Luteibacter rhizovicinus DSM 16549: one gene and its partner. The protein of the gene in region 2 interacts with the protein of the main gene of each other region in a pairwise test. Links are inferred from orthologs where the notes say so. Each region holds a gene or a part of one and is shown on either strand. Other genes may lie near its edges. The genes, in order: BJI69_RS21280 and BJI69_RS14670.

Region 1 (9,222 bases), 1.5 Mb from region 2 along the record:
ACCGGCCAGCGCGCTTGTATCAATGGTGCAACGGTCGAAACCTGCTTTGGCAGGGTTCCGGGCCTCGCTCCGGGTCGGCGATCGACCGAAAATTGCCCGTTCTATCGGCGATCAGACGGCATCGGAGGTGATCCACTTCGGCGTATACGACGACTCGTACTGCTTCATCCAGTCGAACAGCGCGTCGATGCTCGCGCCGAACCAGACCTGGTCCCGCTGGCTTTTCTTGACGAAACCCTCGGCCACCATGTGGTCCATGCTAGCGGCAAGGCCCGTGTAGAAGCCGCGTACGTCGAGGAAGGCGCAGGGGTAGCTGTGCAGTCCGAGCTGGGCCCAGGTGAGCATCTCGAACATTTCGTCCATGGTGCCGAAGCCGCCGGGCAGGGCGACGAAGGCGTCCGACAGCTCGTACATGCGCGTCTTGCGCTCATGCATCGTCTCGACCACCTGCAGTTCGGACAGGCCGATGTGGGCCACTTCCTTCTCCACCAACTGGCGCGGAATCACGCCGATGACCCGACCGCCAGCCGCCAGCACGGCGTCCGCGACCGTGCCCATCAGGCCGACCTTGCCGCCGCCGTAGACCAGGGCGATGCCTTCCTGTGCGAGGCGCTTGCCGAAGGCTTTCGCCGCCTCGGTGTATTCCGCGTTACCGCCGCTGCTGGAACCGCAGTAGACGCAGAGGGATTTGATGTCACGCATGTGAATTCTCCGATATGTTTGCCAGAGCCCGCGCCTTGGTAGGAGCCGATTCATCGGCGATCCCGCGGAAGCGGGCCGGGTGAGGCAAGCACCCATTCGCCGATGAATCGGCTCCTACAGAAAAGCGGGCTCTGGAAAACACACCCTGAAACGACGAAGCCCGCCCATGCTAATGGCATGGACGGGCTTCGGGTCACACCGGGGCGATCAGTTGCCCTTGTGGATGGCGCGCTTGTCGACCGACAGGGCGGCTTCGTGCACGACTTCCGACAGCGCCGGGTGGGCGTGGACGATGCGCGCGAGGTCTTCCGACGAGCCCTTGAACTCCATCGCCACGACGCACTCGTGAATCAGCTCGGAGACGACCGGGCCGACCATGTGCACGCCGAGGATGCGATCGGTTTCCGCGTGGGCGATCATCTTGACCTGGCCGATGCCTTCGTTCATCGCCACGGCGCGGCCGTTGGCAGCGAACGGGAAGGCGCCGGTCTTGTACGGGATGCCTTCTTCCTTGAGCTGCTCCTCGGTCTTGCCGACCCAGGCGATCTCAGGCTCGGTGTAGATGACCCAGGGCACGGTGTCCAGGTTGATGTGGCCCGGCTTGCCGGCGATCAGCTCGGCGACCATGACGCCTTCTTCGGAACCCTTGTGCGCAAGCATCGGGCCGCGCACGGCATCGCCGATCGCCCAGACGCCATCGACGCCGGTGTGGTTGTGCTCGTCGACCACGATGCGGCCGCGCTCATCGAGCTTCACGCCGGTGTCGTCGGCCAGCAGGCCGGCGGTGTAGGCACGACGGCCGACCGCGACCAGCAGCTTGTCGACGACCAGCGACTGTGCGGCGCCGTCCTTGTCGGTGTAGCTGACATGGACTTCGTCACCCTTGACCTCGGCGGCGGTCACCTTGGCATTGACCTTGATGTCCAGGCCCTGCTTGGCGAACTCGCGGGCGGCCATCTTGGCGATGTCCTGGTCGGCGACGGCGAGGAACTTCGGCAGCGCTTCCAGCACGGTCACGTCGGAACCCAGGCGCTTCCACACGCTGCCGAGTTCGAGGCCGATCACGCCGGCGCCGATCACGCCCATGCGCTTGGGCACGGCGGTGAGGTCGAGCGCGCCGGTGTTGTCGATGATGTGCGTGTTGTCGAACTTCGCGAACGGCAGCTCGATGGGCACCGAGCCCGAGGCGAGGATGACGTTGGTGGCGGAGATCGTCTGGACCGTACCGTCGTTACCGGTGACTTCGACCTGGTTGCCCTTGAGCAGCTTGCCCTTGCCGAAGAACGAAGTGACCTTGTTCGCCTTGAACAGCATGGTCACGCCGCCGGTGAACTGCTTGACGATCTTGTCCTTGCGGCCGATGAAAGTCGCAATGTCGATCTGCGGATTCTCGGCGGTGATGCCGTGATCCTTGAAGTTGTGCGTCAGGTTGTGGAACTGCTTGGACGAATCCAGCAGTGCCTTCGACGGGATGCAACCGACGTTGAGGCAGGTACCGCCGAGGGCGGCCTTGCCGTCCTTGCCGACGAAGGCGTCGACCACGGCGGTCTTGAGGCCCAGCTGCGCGGCGCGGATCGCGGCCACATAGCCCGCGGGGCCCGCACCGATGACGATGACGTCGAACTTGTCGCTCATTGCTTTGCTCCGGATGTCACTGCGGTATCTGCTACCGCCCAATATGGGGTCGGAACATAAAAACGGGAGTCTTTCGACTCCCGCCTTCACATTTGACGTTTAGCCGACCATCAAAGGCCGAGCAGCATCCGCTGCGGGTTTTCCAGCTGGTTCTTGATGTCGACCAGGAAGAGCACGGCGTCCTTGCCATCGATGATGCGATGGTCGTACGACAGGGCGATGTACATCATCGGGGCGGCGATCACCTGGCCGTTCTCGACGATCGGGCGCTCCTTGATCGTGTGCATGCCGAGGATGGCGCTCTGCGGCGGGTTCACGATCGGGGTGGAGAGCAGCGAACCGAAGGTGCCGCCGTTGGTGATCGTGAAGGTGCCGCCCTGGAGGTCGTCCAGGCCGAGCTTGCCGTCACGGGCCTTCTTGGCGTAACCGATGATGCCCTTCTCGACATCGGCGAAGGACATGTCCTGCACGTCGCGGAGGACCGGCGTAACCAGACCCTTCTCGGTCGACACGGCGATCGAGATGTCCTGGTAGCCGTGATAGATGATGTCCGAACCGTCCACCGAGGCGTTGATCACCGGGTAGCGCTTGAGCGCTTCGGTGGCCGCCTTGACGAAGAAGCTCATGAAGCCGAGCTTGACGCCGTTGGCCTTCTCGAACTGCTCGCCCAGGGCCTTGCGCAGCTTGACGACCTCGGCGAGGTTCACTTCGTTGAACGAGGTGAGCATCGCGATCGAGTTCTTCGACTGCATCAGGCGCTCGGCGATGCGCGTACGGATACGCGTCATGGCCACGCGCTCTTCCGGACGGCTGCCCGGGGTCGGCTTGGCGGCCGGAGCGGGTGCGGCGGCGGGAGCGGCGGTGCCACCCTTGCCGGCGTTGACCAGGTCTTCCTTGGTCACGCGGCCGTCGCGGCCGGTGCCGGCGACCTTGGACGGGTCGATGTTGTCTTCGACGGCGACGCGGCGGCCGGCCGGGGAGAGCTCGTCGACGCCCTTCGGCGCGGCGGCTTCGGACTTCTCGGCCTTCGGGGCCTCGGCGGCGGCTGCGGCCGGTGCCGGGGCGGGCGCGGCAGCGGCGGCGCCTTCCTCGATCACGGCGATGACCTGGCTGCTGGTGACCGTCGAGCCTTCCTCGAACTTGATTTCCTTCAGCACGCCGTCGACCGGCGAGGGCACTTCGAGCACGACCTTGTCGGTCTCGAGGTCCAGCAGGTTCTCGTCACGCTTGACCGCATCACCGGCCTTCTTGTGCCAGGTGGCGATGAGCGCGTCGGAGACCGACTCGGGCAGGACCGGGACTTTGACTTCGATGGACATGCTTGCCTTACTCCGCTGCGTGATCGGTGCCGACTGGCGCGACGAGTGCTTGCTCGACGAGCGCCGTCTGTTCGGCGATATAGGTGTTGAGATGGCCCGGAGCCGGCGACGGCGAACGCGAGCGTCCTGCGTAGGACAGGCTCTGCTTCGAACCGATGCAGGCCTGGAGGTGGTGACGGATCTGGAACCAGGCGCCCTGGTTCATCGGTTCTTCCTGGGCCCAGACCACTTCCTTGGCGGAAGCGAACTTTTCCAGCTCGGCCGAGACTTCCGGGCGCGGGAACGGATAGAGCTGCTCGACGCGCACGATGGCGACGTCGGTCAGGCCGCGCTTGTCGGCGTCTTCGAGGAGGTCGTAGTAGACCTTGCCCGAGCACAGCACCACACGCTTGACCTTCTTCGCCGGCAGATCGCGATGTTCGCCGATCACCAGCTGGAACTTGCCGTTGGCCAGTTCGTCCAGGGACGACACGGCCAGCTTGTGACGGAGCAGGGACTTCGGCGTCATCACGATCAGCGGCTTGCGCACCGGGCGCACCTGCTGGCGGCGGATCATGTGGAACGCCTGGGCCGGGGTGGTCGGCACGCAGACCTGCATGTTGTCGAGCGCGCACAGCTGAAGGAAGCGCTCCAGACGGGCGGAGGAGTGCTCCGGGCCCGCGCCTTCCTGGCCGTGCGGCAGCAGCAGTGTGAGGCCGCAGAGGCGGTCCCACTTGGCTTCACCCGAGCTGATGAACTGGTCGATCACGACCTGGGCGCCGTTGGCGAAATCGCCGAACTGGCCTTCCCAGATGGTGAGCTGGTCCGGCGAGGTGGTCGCTTCGCCGTATTCGAAGGCCATGACGGCTTCTTCGGACAGCAGCGAGTCGATCACGTCGACGCGGGCGTCGGCGCGCACCTTGGACAGCGGCATGTAGGTGTTGTCGCTGGACTGGTCGTGGAGCACGGCGTGGCGGTGGAAGAACGTGCCACGGCCGGCGTCCTGGCCGACGATGCGCAGATCGTTGCCTTCGGCGATGAGCGTGCCGTAGGCGAGGTTCTCGGCGAAGCCCCAGTCACCCGGGAGCTCGCCGGCGGCCATCTTGCGGCGGTCGTCGTAGATCTTGGCGACGCGCGCGTGGAGCGTGACATCGGACGGGATGGACAGGAGAACGTCGGCGACCTTGGCCAGCTGTTCGCGCGGCACGCCGGTGTTCACTTCCATCGCCAGGCTGGTCTTCTGGAAGCGGCTCCAGTCCACCGGGATGTCGCGGGTCGGGTTCGGATCGATCGCGATCAGCGGCTCGCCCTTTTCGAGGCGGGCGCGATACTCGTCGAGCATCTTCTGCCCGTCGTCCGCGGCGATATCCGAGGACTTCACCAGCGCCTGCGCGAAGAGGTCGCGCGTGGTCGGACGCTTGCGGATGACCTGGTACATGAGCGGCTGGGTCGCTGCCGGCTCGTCGGCCTCGTTATGGCCATGACGGCGGTAGCAGACGAGGTCGATGACCACGTCCTTCTTGAACTGCTTGCGGAACTCGTAAGCCAGGCGGGTGACCTGGATCACGGCTTCCGGGTCGTCACCGTTCACGTGGAATACCGGCGCGTTGACCATCTTGGAGAGGTCGGTGCAGTACAGCGTGGAACGGGCGTCTTCGCGCTTGGACGTGGTGAAACCGACCTGGTTGTTGATCACCAGGTGCAGCGTGCCGCCGATGGCGAAGCCACGGGCCTGCGACATCTGCATCAGTTCCATGTTGACGCCCTGGCCTGCGAAGGCGGCGTCGCCGTGGATGATCAGGGCCATCGACTTTTCGCGGGCGGTGTCGCGGCGGCGCGACTGGCGCGCGTGCACGGAACCGGCGACCACGGGGTTGACGATTTCCAGGTGCGACGGATTGAACGCCAGCGCCACGTGCACGCCACCGTTCGGCGTCTTCACGTCGGCGGAGAAGCCCAGGTGGTACTTCACGTCGCCCGTATGCATCGGGCTGTCGTCATGCTCGAACTTGCCTTCGAACTCGTTGAAGAGCTGCGAGGGCGCCTTGCCGAGGATGTTGACCAGGACGTTGAGGCGGCCGCGGTGGGCCATGCCGATGATGACTTCCTTGACGCCGTTGTCGCCGGCGGCACGGACGATGTCATCGACCATCGGGATCATGCTTTCGCCGCCTTCGAGCGAGAAGCGCTTCTGGCCGACGTACTTGGTGTGGAGGAAGCGCTCCAGGCCTTCGGCGGCCGTGAGGGCTTCGAGCACGCGGACTTTCTCGGCCTTCTGCAGGCCCGGCGAACCGGCGGCCTTTTCCAGGCGCGAGTAGATCCACGAGCGCTGCTCGTAGTCGGAGATGTACATGAACTCGGCGCCGACGGTGCCGGTGTAGATCTGCTTGAGCTTGGCGAGGAGGTCGCGCAGCGGCATGCGCTGGCCGCCACCGGCGAAGGTGCCGGCGTCGAACTCCGTACCGAGATCGGCGTCGGAGAGACCGTGGAAGGCCAGGCCGAGGTCGGGGGTGTCGATATCCGGGACGGTCAGGCCGAGCGGATCGAGCTGCGCTGCGATGTGGCCGCGCGAGCGGTAGGCCGTGACCAGACGGAGCACGCCGGCCTGTTTCTGCGCGTAGGCGTTGTCGGCGGAGCCGGCGGCGGGAGCCGCGGCGGCCGTACGGCGCTGTTTCTGCGCGGCTTCGATACGGGCAATGGCACCGGAATGGGCGACATCGCCGGCCTCGCGACCCTTGAAGGATTTGAAATAGGTATCCCACTCGCCCGGAACAGAGGCGGGATCGGCTAGCCATGCTTCGTAGACTTGCTCTACGTAGTCGGCGTTGCCGCCGGCGAGCTGGGAGGATTCGGAAAACTCGCGGATCAGGTTTGCGCTCACGTCACCACCGGCACACACGAAAAGGACGGGCTGCCGCTGGACTCGTGGGGACGCGCCGCGGCATAAGAATCCGTTAAGTATAGCTCCGTGGTGCTGCGACGCGCCAACCCGGATTCACGTTTCGTATGCCTTTCAGATCCCGAGTGGTCTTATCTGCCACGCTGGCTCGGCCCGCTCCCAGACTTCGTCGAAATACGCCATCAGGCGAGAGGTCTCACCCGGGGCATCGAGGTCGCCACGCGCCTCATAGCGGTTGGCGATGGGCCTGAACAGATATCCACGGGTGGTATCGGCGAGGAAGGCCGAGGCATAGGCGAGGTGGGTCTCGTCCACCGGCATGCGGATCGACACGGCGGTCGGCAGCCGTTGGGCAAGGCCGATCAGCCGGTGCCCCTCCCGATGGGCCTGTTCGGCGTCGTGGGTGAGGACGCGGACCTGGGCCTGGCGGCCGCTGGTGGCGAGCCGGCGTAGCTCGGTGAGAATCGCCTCACTGTCGAGAATGCCCGGCTCCATGCGGGGCAAATACATCGCAACGCGGTACCGAGCCTGGGTCAGCAGGCGGACATGGGCGGCCTCGAGACCGGCGCGGTCCTCGACGGTCAGCACCGTGTCCGCCGTGCCGGTCACCGGCGGCGACCCTTGCGAACGATCAGCTGGCCCTCGTTGACCAGGGCGAGCAGCACCTCGCGCTCGGCTGCCTTCACCTTGCCGTCGAGCCGGAACTCGCGCTCCGCCGACAGTCGCTCGGCGAGGTCGAGGGAGCAGGGGTAGGCGTGACCACTCACATAAAGAGTCGCGTCTTTCTTGCCGCGGACCCAGGCCAGGCGGGCGAACGGGTGGCGGACGAGGGCGGCACCGCCGTCGAGCGCCTTGTCCAGCGCAGCGGCCGTGCTCGGCTTGGGCGGCGCGGCGGGGACCTGGGCGTTCCGATAGCGGGTGATGAAGCGGCCGAACCAGTCGGCCAACAGGTCCCGGTCGAGCGCGGCCGCGAAGGGCAGGGCCTGGCGCAGGCGATTCAGGGCGGCGGTGTCGATCTCGCCGACCCGCTTGGCGGGTACGAGGTCCGGATCGGTGTAGCGCAGCTCATCGGGCATGCGCTCGGCGAGGAAGTCCGCGAGGTCGCCGGTGAGTTCCGCCTGCGACGGCGCGCGCATGCCGACCGAGAGCGTCATGCAGTCGCCGAGGGCGACACCGTCGTGGGGCACGCCCGGCGGTAGATAAAGCATGTCGCCCGGTTCGAGCAGCCATTCGTGGGTCGGCAGGAATTCCTTGAGCTGCTTCAGTTCGACATCGGAACGGAAGTCGAGCGGTGCATCCGGGTCGTCGCTGATCGCCCAATGGCGCTGGCCGATGCCCTGGAGCAGGAAGACGTCGTATTGGTCGACATGCGCGCCGACGCCACCGCCGTCCTCGGCGTAGGAGATCATCACATCGTCCACCCGCCAGCTCGGCAGGAAGGAAAAATGCTCCAGCAGGCCGGCCACGTCGGCGTCCCACTTGTCGACGTCCTGGACCAGCAGCGTCCAGTCGCGCTTGGGCGTCTTGCCGAATTCGGCCTCGTCGAACGGGCCACTCTTGACCGTCCAGCGGTCGCGCTTCTCGTCATGAATGATAAGGCGGGCGAGCACGCCCTCTTCGCAGGCGAGCCCGGCGAGGTCGTTCGGCTGGATCGGCGGCTGGAAGTCCGGGAAGGCGTTACGGATGAGCAGCGGACGCTTCTGCCAGTAATCGCGCAGGAACTGCGTCGCACTCATGCCGAGCGGCTGGCTGGCGCTGCCGCGCACTTCGATCGGGAGGGTCTTGCGGGTGGGGGTCTGGATGGCCATGGGCGGCATTGTAGCTGCGTTATGGCTCATGTCTCAGGGGTGCGCTGTCCGTGAGCGAAGGCGCTGGATCGTCGGCTGGCAACGGTCGACGACGAGCTGGCGGAACCAGGGCATTTCCGCATCGCGCAGGGGCGTGAGGTCGGGGTCGGTCATCAGGCCCATGCAGATCTGGTCGTCAATGCGACCGGCGTCGGCGAGACCCTGCAGCTCTTTGTGAGCGGCCGGCAGGTCGCCGAGCAGGATCCGGTCGATGGCGATGTTGTAGGGGGCGAGGGGATCGGTCGCGCGGTTCGCTTCGAACGCGCCGATGCTTTCCTCGATCGCCTTGCGCCACTCGGGGCTGCCCTTCGGCGCGCGCTTGGCGATTTCGCCCAGTGCAATGCCATAAGGCTCCATGACCTCGGATTTATCCGTCGCTTTCTCGATGCCGGCGCGCGCCGTCTGGAGTGCCTTGGCGAGCATGGCGTCGACGTCGGCCGGTTCCACTGCCGCTTTCGCGGCGGTGAGATACCAATGCGCCGGGAAGTAATAGCCCATGCCGCGTGCGACGTTCTTGGGGTCTTTCGCGTGGGCCTCATTAGCGATGTATTCGGCAATGAGTGCGTCGGCCCTGGTCAGGCGTTCGCTTTTCATCGCCGGGTCGCTTGTCACAGCAAGGATGAGGAGTGCCTGCGCTTCGCTTCCCCGCGCCATATTGATCCAGTTGGATGTCGACGGCTCGTTCTTCAGGAAAAACGCCGCGCCTTGCGCGGCGTTCTCCAGCATCGCTGTCTTGCAGGCAGGCTCGTGAGTGAACTCGGTCCACTGCACCTGCACGTCGAACGCCATGTATACACGCCAGTCTTCCGGTGCCTCGATACCCTTCAACTCGGTGAGGTAC
Region 2 (8,817 bases):
GGAACGCGAGTGCGACCGAGCCTAGTCACCCGTCCGCACTGTCGTCAACCATACCGAAGTGGTTGGCACATTTTCGGAATAGCGCCGCAACCAGGCGTTCGCGACTGCCTGCTTTGAGCAGGCGCCGAGCCGCCCTTCAGGCCACCGGTTCCATATGCGTCAGCAGCAGCCGCAGGCTCTCCCTGCCCTGCCAGTCGTTGACCGACAACTCATACGCCACGCGCATGCGATCGGGCGGCGGTGTGCCGTCGTAGCAGTTGAACATCACGGCATCGAGAGGCGCCCCGCCCTGCGTATGGCGCAGTTGCAAACGAAGGTGGCGGCTACCCATCGGTTTCCATGAAGCGCACTCGAACCGCGCTTCGAAGATCGGCGGCGGGAAGCCCTGCCCCCAAGGCCCGGCGTAGCGAATCTGCTTTGCGAGGTCGAGCGTGTGATCGCGATAGTCGAGTTCGCCGTCCGTGTGCACGAGGGCCTGGAGGCGTTCGTCGTCGAGATGGCCGCGCGCTGTTGCGTCGAAAGCGGCCGCGAAGCGATCGAAGTCGCTGGCATGAAGGCTGAGACCCGCGGCCATGGCGTGACCGCCGAATCGCAGGATCAGGCCGGGATGCTTCGCGTCGATCTCTGCTAGCGCATCACGGATATGGAAACCGGGAATGGAGCGGGCCGAGCCGCGCAGTTCGTCGCTGTCGTCGCCGGCCGGCGCGAACGCCATCACGGGACGATGCAGCTTTTCCTTCAACTTGGACGCGATCAAGCCAACGATGCCCGGATGCCAGCCTTCGTCGAATAGCGCGACACCCACCGAATCGACGTGCGCGGCACGCGCCACCATCGTTTCAGCCTCGTCGACCATGCCCGCCTGCATCTCGCGACGTTCCTGGTTGATCGCCGAGAGCTGTTCGGCGTATCGACGCGCGATGCCATGGTCATCGGTGAGCAGGCAGGCGACGCCTAGTGACATGTCTTCGAGACGTCCCGCTGCATTGAGCCGAGGGCCGATGGCGAAAGCCAGATCCGTGGCGCCGACGGTCGCCAGTGAGCGGCCGCTGGCTTCGATCAGGGCCGTGATGCCCGCGCAGGCCTTGCCCGCACGCATACGCTTGAGCCCCGCTTCGACCAGCACGCGGTTGTTGAAGTCCAGTACGACCAGGTCCGCGACGGTGCCAAGCGCCACAAGGTCGAGTAACGCACTGAGGTCGGGCTCGCCGGCTGCAAAGTGACCGGCGTCGCGCATCGCCGCGCGCAGCGCCAGGAGGAGGTAGAACATGACGCCGACACCGGCGAGCGCCTTACTCGGGAATCCGTCACCGGCGAGGTTCGGATTCACCATGGCGTTCGCATCGGGCAAGGTGTCACCCGGCAGATGATGGTCGGTGATCAAGACGGCGATGTCGCGCGCGCGTGCCGCCGCCACGCCCGCCACGCTGGCCACCCCGTTGTCGACGGTAACGATCAGATCGGGCGTCGGATCCAGGGATGCGACGAGCGCCTCGCTCAGACCGTAGCCGTGCACGAAACGATTCGGCACCACATGGCGTACGTGACGCGCGCCGAGCATGCGCAGGCCGCGCTCGGCCACCGCAGTACCCGTGGCCCCGTCACAGTCGTAGTCGCCGGCGATGACGATGTGCTTGTCGCTGGCAATGGCTTCCATCAGCAGTGCAACCGCCGCATCCATCCCGCCAAGCAGGTTCGGCGACAGCATGCGCGCAAGGCGGTGCTCCGCACCATCCGGCGTGGGCACGCCACGCGCGGCGTAGAGCCGTTGAATGACCGGGTGGATATGCGGCGGCCAGCCGCTCGGTGCGATAGCGACCTGTCGCTGGCGCCAGGCTCGCGCGGTCATGCCTTGCGCCAGAAACGCAGGCGGTGACGCTTGCGAATGACCATGCGCACGCCATCGGCAAAGGCGATGCGCAGATCGACCCCTGCCTCGAGACGCGCTTCGATGGCCGGCCACCAGACCTGTTCGAACTCCGCGGGCTGCACGTCCTGCAGGTCCAGCAGGCTGTAAGGAACCTCATCCTCGCGGCTCTTTGTAGGAGCCGATTTATCGGCGATAGCCAGTTTGCCGCGAACCCCATTCGCCGATGAATCGGCTCCTACAAAAGCTGAGCGGGGCTGAACGTCGACGTTGGCGCGGTGACCGAGTGCCCAGGCGAGCAGGTCGTCACTGTAGATTCGTCCGAGGCCACACTCGACCCAGTCGGGCAACGCACCGGCGCCCCATAACCAAACGCTGTTGACCGGCGGCAGTCCACGCGCGACACGCGCCGCGTTGACCGGATGGTTATGCAGCACCACCTGTGCCTCGTTGATCAGCGCGCGCCAGCGACGACCTTCCTCGCCCTTGGGCAGTTGCTCGAAGAGATCCGCGCCCAGCGCCTCCTCCGGCTCGGGAAACGAGGGCACGTCGACGTATTTGGGCAGGCGCAATTGCCAGTGCTGCGAATCGCCAACGAGCAAGGTCATCCCTTCGGCGTCGAAGGTCTCGGCAAGCGCCTTCACCAGCGCCATGGATTCCTCCAGACGCAGGCCGAGATTGCCGCAGGCCAGCAGGCGCGCACCATTGAGTTCCGGCTGGACCCAGGCGGGATCGGCCGAGAGCCACAAGGCATCCCCTGCATCGCCCGCGACGGACTGGCGGATGAGGGCCGCCGCCGGCAAGGACCCAGCCGGCCAACGGAATTGCTCCGCCATCGCCACCAGGTAACCGGGCAAGGCGGCGGGCAACGTCGTGCCGCGCGCGAGCCACGCCGCAAAAGCGGGCACGTAGCGGAGCTTTTCACGGCTCGGCAGCAGGACGTTGAGGGCGACGCTCATGCTCAGACCTCGATCTGTTCCAGGATGCCCAGCCATTCCAGCTCGACCGCTTCTTTCTCGCTACGCAGTTCGGCCTGGCGCTGACCGAGCTTCACCAGGTCCGCGCTGCTGCCGCCATAGACGGTCGGGTCGGCAAGCTTGCCGTCGATGTCGGCGAGTTCCTTGTCCATCGTCGCGATGAGGGTTTCGATCTTCTTCACCCGCGCACGCAAGGGCTTTTCTTTCTCGCGTTCCTCGGCGCTGAGCTTGCGCTTCTCCTTGGCGGCTTCCTGCACCGGCGCATTCTGCGGCGCCGAAGCGACCGCCGCCGTCTTGCGCGTGGTGCCACGCGTGCGTAGCCACTTGGCGTAGTCGTCGAGATCACCATCGAAGGGCTCGGCCTTGCCGTCGGCGACGCGCCAGAACTCGTCGCAGACCATGCCGAGCAGATGGCGATCGTGCGAGACCAGCACGAGAGCGCCGTCGAAATCGGCGAGCGCATCGGCCAGCGCTTCGCGCATGTCGAGATCGAGATGGTTGGTCGGCTCATCGAGCAGCAGGAGATTTGGTTTTTCCCAGGCGATCAGCGCCAGGGCGAGACGCGCGCGCTCGCCGCCGGAAAACTTGTCGACCGGTTCGAACACGCGATCGGCCGGGAAATTCCAGGTGCCGAGATAGTCGCGCAGGATCTGCGCGCCGGCGTTCGGGGCCTTCTCCTGCAGATGATCGAACGCGCTCCAGCCTTCGTGGAGGCTTTCGACCGTATGCTGGGCGAAGTAGCCGATCTTCATGTCTTTATGGAAGCTGCGCTCGCCGACCATCGGTTCGAGCTCGCCGACCAGGGACTTCACCATGGTCGACTTACCGGCACCGTTCGGACCGAGCAGGCCGATGCGATCGCCGGCCTCGAGGCCGAAGGCGACATCGCGCAGGACGACCTGATCGCCGTAGCCCGCGTCGATGTGATCGAGCTGCAACATCGAAGTCGGCAAGCGGTCGGGCGTGGGGAACGAGAAGCTGAAGGAACGCTCCGCGCGCACGGCTTCGGTACCGGCCATCTTCTCCAGGCGCTTCATGCGCGACTGCGCCTGCTTGGCCTTGGATGCCTTCGCCTTGAAGCGTTCGATGAAGGACTGCAGGTGGGCGCGCTCGGCCTGTTCACGCACATGGGCGATCTGCTGCTGGCGCAGGTGTTCGGCGCGCTGACGTTCGAAGGCGGTGTAGTCGCCCGTATAGAGCTTGGCCTTCCCTTCGTGCAGGTGCATCGTGTGCGAGATCACGCCGTCGAGGAATTCACGATCGTGCGAGATGATCAGCAAGGTTCCCGGATACCGGCGCAGCCACTCTTCGAGCCAGAGCACGGCATCGAGATCGAGATGGTTGGTCGGCTCATCGAGCAGAAGCAGATCCGAGGGAGCCATCAGGGCCCGCGCCAGGTTCAGGCGCACGCGCCAGCCACCCGAGAACGAGGCGACGGGTCGCTCGTGGGTCTCCGGGCTGAAGCCGAGGCCATGCATGAGCCGGCCGGCACGCGCACGGGCGTCGTAGCCGTTGAGCTCTTCGATGCGCATGTTCGCCGTGGCGACGGCCTCGTAATCTTCCGCGTCGTAGGCATTGGCTTCCGCCTTGAGCGCGGCTGCCACCTCGGCATCGCCGCCGAGCACGTACTCGATCGCCGGGTCGGGCAAGGCCGGGGTTTCCTGATCCACGGAGGCCAGACGGACCTTGGAAGGCATGTCCAGCTCGCCGACTTCCGGCTCGAGCTCGCCCTTCAGGGCGGCGAACAGGGTCGACTTGCCACAGCCGTTACGGCCGATGACGCCGAGCGCCCAGCCACTCTGGATAGTGAGGTCCATCTGCGAGAGCAGCGTGCGGCTGCCCCGGCGCAGGGCGAGGTTGCGAAAAGAGATCATGAATAGGGTTACTGCGATGAGCGACTGCCCATGATAGCCGGCCCGCCGACCCACGGGGCCGAAACGCGACGCAGGACACAGCCGTGAAGCCCGGTGCACGCCGCCCATGGCGCGGGATGGGGCGACATGTTAAAACGGCGTCTTGCGCCGCATGGGGAGCGCGACGGAGCCATCATGAATACCTTCAAGCCTGTTTTCACCGCCATCGCCCTGGCGATCGTCTCCGCCTCCGTGGCGCCTTCGGTTCATGCCGACAGCCTGCTGATGCAGCGTGTCCAGCAGGAAAAGGGCATGAGCCTGCCCAAGAAGGGCATGAGCATGGCCCAGGTGGAACGCCAGTTCGGCGCCCCGACCTCCAAGCTCGACTCGCGCGGCGGCGGCAGCGCCAAGCAGCCGGTCATCAACCGCTGGATGTACCCCGGCTACATCGTCTATTTCGAGCGCAGCCACGTGGTGCATACGGTGTTGAATACGCCGGCGGGGAACAATACGAACCCGCAAGCCGCCAAATAACGGACCTGGCGTGTTGTAGGAGCCGATTCATCGGCGAATGGGTGCTCGCCGGTACTTCGCCCGCTGCCGCGGGATCGCCGATGAATCGGCTCCTACCAAGCAGGGTGTCGAGGACTGGGGGCAGTTGTCACCCGGAAGCCTTACAATAGGCGGCTTCCCTCCGCTGCCTCCCCTGCCGCCATGACCGACCGCACTTCGTATCGACTTCCCGCCGAGTGGGAGCCGCAGGCCGGCGTGCTGATCGCCTGGCCGCATGCGGACACCGACTGGGCCGACCGCCTGGACGCGGTCGAGACGACCTATGTGGCGCTGGCTGCCGCGGTCACCCGCTTCGAACCGCTGCACATCATCGTGGCCGACGCCGCGCTGCGTGAGCGCGCCCGCCTGGCCATCACCGAGGCCGGCGCGGACCTCTCACGGGTGCATTTCATCGAGCTGCCCTACGACGACACCTGGCTGCGCGACTCCGGCCCGATCACGCTCACCGGTCCCGACGGCGTGCTGCTGAACGATTACCGTTTCACCGGCTGGGGCGGCAAGTTCGGCGCCGAGCAGGACGATGCGTTGATTTCCGGCCTGCTCGAGCGCGGCGTGCTCTCCGGCCTGCCGCACAAGCGCATCGACTGGGCGCTGGAAGGCGGCGGTATCGAGAGCGACGGGCGCGGCACCATCCTGACCACCTGGAAGTGCCTCAACCAGCGCCACCCGGAGCTCTCCCGCGAGACCATGACCGAGACCCTGGCGACCACCCTGCATGCCGACCGCGTGCTCTGGCTGGACCACGGTTACCTTGAAGGCGACGACACCGACGCCCATATCGACACGCTGGCGCGCTTCTCCGAGGACGGCGGCATCGTGTACCAGGCTTGCGACGACGAAAGCGATCCGCACTTCGCCGAACTGGGCCAGATGGGTTCGGAGCTGGCGGCACTGCGTTCGCCGGAAGGCAAGCCCTACCCGCTGCATCCGCTGCCCTGGGCCGAGCCGATCCTCGACGAAGGTCGTCGCCTGGCGGCGTCCTACGCGAACTACCTGATCGTCAACGGCGCGGTACTCGTGCCGGCGTATGGCGATGAGAAGGACGCGGAAGCGGCGCGGATCATCGGCCTGGCCCACCCGGGCCGCGAAGTCGTCCAGGTGCCGTGCCGCCCGTTGATCTGGCAGAACGGCAGCCTGCATTGCATCACGATGCAGTTGCCCGCCGCGATCGCCCAGTAACCCTGAGGAAGAAAAACGATGACCCGCAAGACCCTCAAGGTCGCCCTGCTCCAGGAAACCGACCGCGGCAGCCGCGACGGCAACCTGGATGCCATCGAAGCCGGCCTGCGCGAAGCGGCCAAGGCCGGCGTGGAACTGGTGTTGCTGCAGGAACTGCACAACGGCCCATACTTCTGCCAGCGCGAGAGCGTGGACGTGTTCGACCTCGCCGAGACCATTCCCGGCCCGGGTACCGAGCGCATCGGCAAGCTCGCCGAGGAGCTCAAGCTCGTCGTCATCGCCTCGATCTTCGAGAAGCGCGCCACAGGCCTGTATCACAACACCGCCGTGGTCTTCGATCGCTCGCGCGAGATCGCCGGCAAGTACCGCAAGATGCACATCCCCGACGATCCGGCGTTTTACGAGAAGTTCTACTTCACGCCGGGCGACCTCGGTTTCGATCCGATCCAGACCTCGGTCGGCAAACTCGGCGTGCTCGTCTGCTGGGACCAGTGGTATCCGGAAGCCGCGCGCCTGATGGCGCTGGCCGGCGCCGATATCCTGTTCTACCCCACCGCGATCGGCTGGGATCCGAACGACGACGATGCCGAGAAGGCACGCCAGCGCGAAGCCTGGATCACCGTGCAGCGCGGCCACGCGGTCGCCAACGGCCTGCCCCTGCTCTCGTGCAACCGCACGGGCTACGAGGCGGACCCTTCCAACGTGGGCAGCGGTATCCAGTTCTGGGGTTCGAGCTTCGTGGCGGGCCCGCAGGGCGAGTTCATCGCCCAGGCCGGCACGGATGGCCGCGAACTGCTTATCTGCGATGTCGACATGGAGCGTAGCGAGCATGTCCGTCGCATCTGGCCGTTCCTGCGCGACCGCCGCATCGACGCCTACGGCGACCTGACCAAGCGTTTCCGCGACTGATCCCCCTCTTAAGGACTCCGAGCGCATGATCCCTGCCGAGCACGACGAAACGCTCCCCGCCGCCCTGGAAGGCCAGCCCATCGAGCGCATGAGGCGCGACGGCGTGGACTACGTCATCCTCGGCACGGCTCACGTCTCCCGAGCGAGCGTGCACGCGGTGGAAGCCCTGCTCGAGACCGAGCACTTCGATGCGGTCGCGGTCGAGCTATGCGCCAGTCGAGCGCATGGCATCCGCGATCCCGAGGCCTTCAAGCAGCTCGACCTGTTCCAGGTGATCCGCCAGGGTAAGGCCGGCATGGTCGCCGCGAGCCTGGTGCTCGGCTCCTTCCAGAAACGTCTCGCAGCGCAGTACGGCATCGAACCCGGTGCCGAGATGAAAGCCGCGATGGACGGCGCCGACGCGCGCAACCTTCCCGTGTGGCTGGTCGACCGCGAAGTCGGCACAACGCTCAAGCGCGCCTGGCGCAGCGTCGGCTTCGTCCAGCGCTTCGGCCTGCTGGCCGGCATGCTCGGCAGCGTGTTCGAACGCGAGGAAATCGCCGAAGCCGATATCGAGAAGCTGAAGGAATCCGACCTGCTCGAGAGCGCCTTCAGCGAATTCGCGACCAACTCGGCGCCGCTGTATCACGCGCTGATCGCCGAGCGCGACACGTTCATGGCCGCGCGCCTGCGCGAGAACGGCATGCGCATGGACCCGGAAGCGCCGACGCGCAAGGTTCTCGTCGTCATCGGCGCCGGCCACCTCAAGGGCATGAGCGAGCAACTGGCCCACCAGCATGGTGACGCGCAGGGCCTGGCGGACGACCTCGCCGTCACGCCGCCCGCGTCGGCCTGGCCGAAGATCCTCGCCGTCGGCCTGGTCCTGGCGATCTTCGTCGCCATCGGTTTCGCCTTCTATCGCAGTCCCAGCCTTGGCGCGGACGCGGTGAAGAGCTGGATCCTGCTGACCGGTGGCCTGTCGGCGCTGGGCGCCCTGATCGCCGGCGGTCATCCGCTGTCGATCGTTGCCGCCTTCGTCGCCGGACCGCTGAAGCCATTCCGTCCCGGCATCCCCTCCGGCGCCTTCAGCGCCATGGCCGAGGCGTGGATCCGCAAGCCGCGCGTGGTCGACTTCGAGCACCTTCGCGACGACATCACCCACTGGACGGGCTGGTGGAAGAACCGCGTGGCGCGGACCCTGCTCAACTTCTTCCTGGTCTGCATGGGCACGATCGCCGGCGAATACATTGCGGGCTTCCACATTATTCGCAGCCTGCTCTGAGTCCCCTGCTACCCTGAGTTGTCGGTCGTCGCGACACGCCTCTATACTTCGACGGCTTTTCAACCCCGGCCCCGCCCGGCACCCAGGGAACTCTTAATGAAGCGTCTGCAACTGGTTGGTCTGATCGCTGTAGCACTGTGCGCCGCATCCGCTGCGCACGCCGAAGGGGACAAGGCCAAGGGACGGACGCTGGTCTAT

What was found.
Region 1: the proteins of BJI69_RS14670 (region 2) and BJI69_RS21280 interact in binary tests that used the Escherichia coli proteins (3 or more experiments, as listed by UniProt). The link is inferred for Luteibacter rhizovicinus DSM 16549 from one-to-one orthologs.

What each region holds. Positions count from the first base shown.
Region 1 is NZ_CP017480.1:4,652,488-4,661,709, reverse strand. What follows is about bases 3,464-6,842. They hold BJI69_RS21280 (2-oxoglutarate dehydrogenase E1 component), read right to left. Parts: upstream 6,517-6,842; coding sequence 3,664-6,516; downstream 3,464-3,663. Other genes in these bases: BJI69_RS21275 (DUF7931 domain-containing protein), read right to left, coding at 6,649-6,842; odhB (2-oxoglutarate dehydrogenase complex dihydrolipoyllysine-residue succinyltransferase), read right to left, coding at 3,464-3,656. In the rest of the region: BJI69_RS21295 (LOG family protein), read right to left, coding at 112-702; lpdA (dihydrolipoyl dehydrogenase), read right to left, coding at 910-2,337; more of odhB, read right to left, coding at 2,448-3,463; more of BJI69_RS21275, read right to left, coding at 6,843-7,143; BJI69_RS21270 (cupin domain-containing protein), read right to left, coding at 7,140-8,342; BJI69_RS21265 (hypothetical protein), read right to left, coding at 8,376-9,222. UniProt on the Escherichia coli protein: E1 component of the 2-oxoglutarate dehydrogenase (OGDH) complex which catalyzes the decarboxylation of 2-oxoglutarate, the first step in the conversion of 2-oxoglutarate to succinyl-CoA and CO(2).
Region 2 is NZ_CP017480.1:3,186,722-3,195,538, reverse strand. Bases 2,274-5,247 are described here. They hold BJI69_RS14670 (ATP-binding cassette domain-containing protein), read right to left. Parts: upstream 4,719-5,247; coding sequence 2,829-4,718; downstream 2,274-2,828. Other genes in these bases: BJI69_RS14665 (hypothetical protein), read left to right, coding at 4,893-5,231; BJI69_RS14675 (hypothetical protein), read right to left, coding at 2,274-2,826. Also shown: single-stranded-DNA-specific exonuclease RecJ, read right to left, coding at 137-1,849; more of BJI69_RS14675, read right to left, coding at 1,846-2,273; BJI69_RS14660 (agmatine deiminase family protein), read left to right, coding at 5,412-6,449; BJI69_RS14655 (carbon-nitrogen hydrolase), read left to right, coding at 6,468-7,358; BJI69_RS14650 (TraB/GumN family protein), read left to right, coding at 7,384-8,619; BJI69_RS14645 (c-type cytochrome), read left to right, coding at 8,716-8,817. UniProt on the Escherichia coli protein: Genetic data indicate it may be involved in ribosome assembly or function.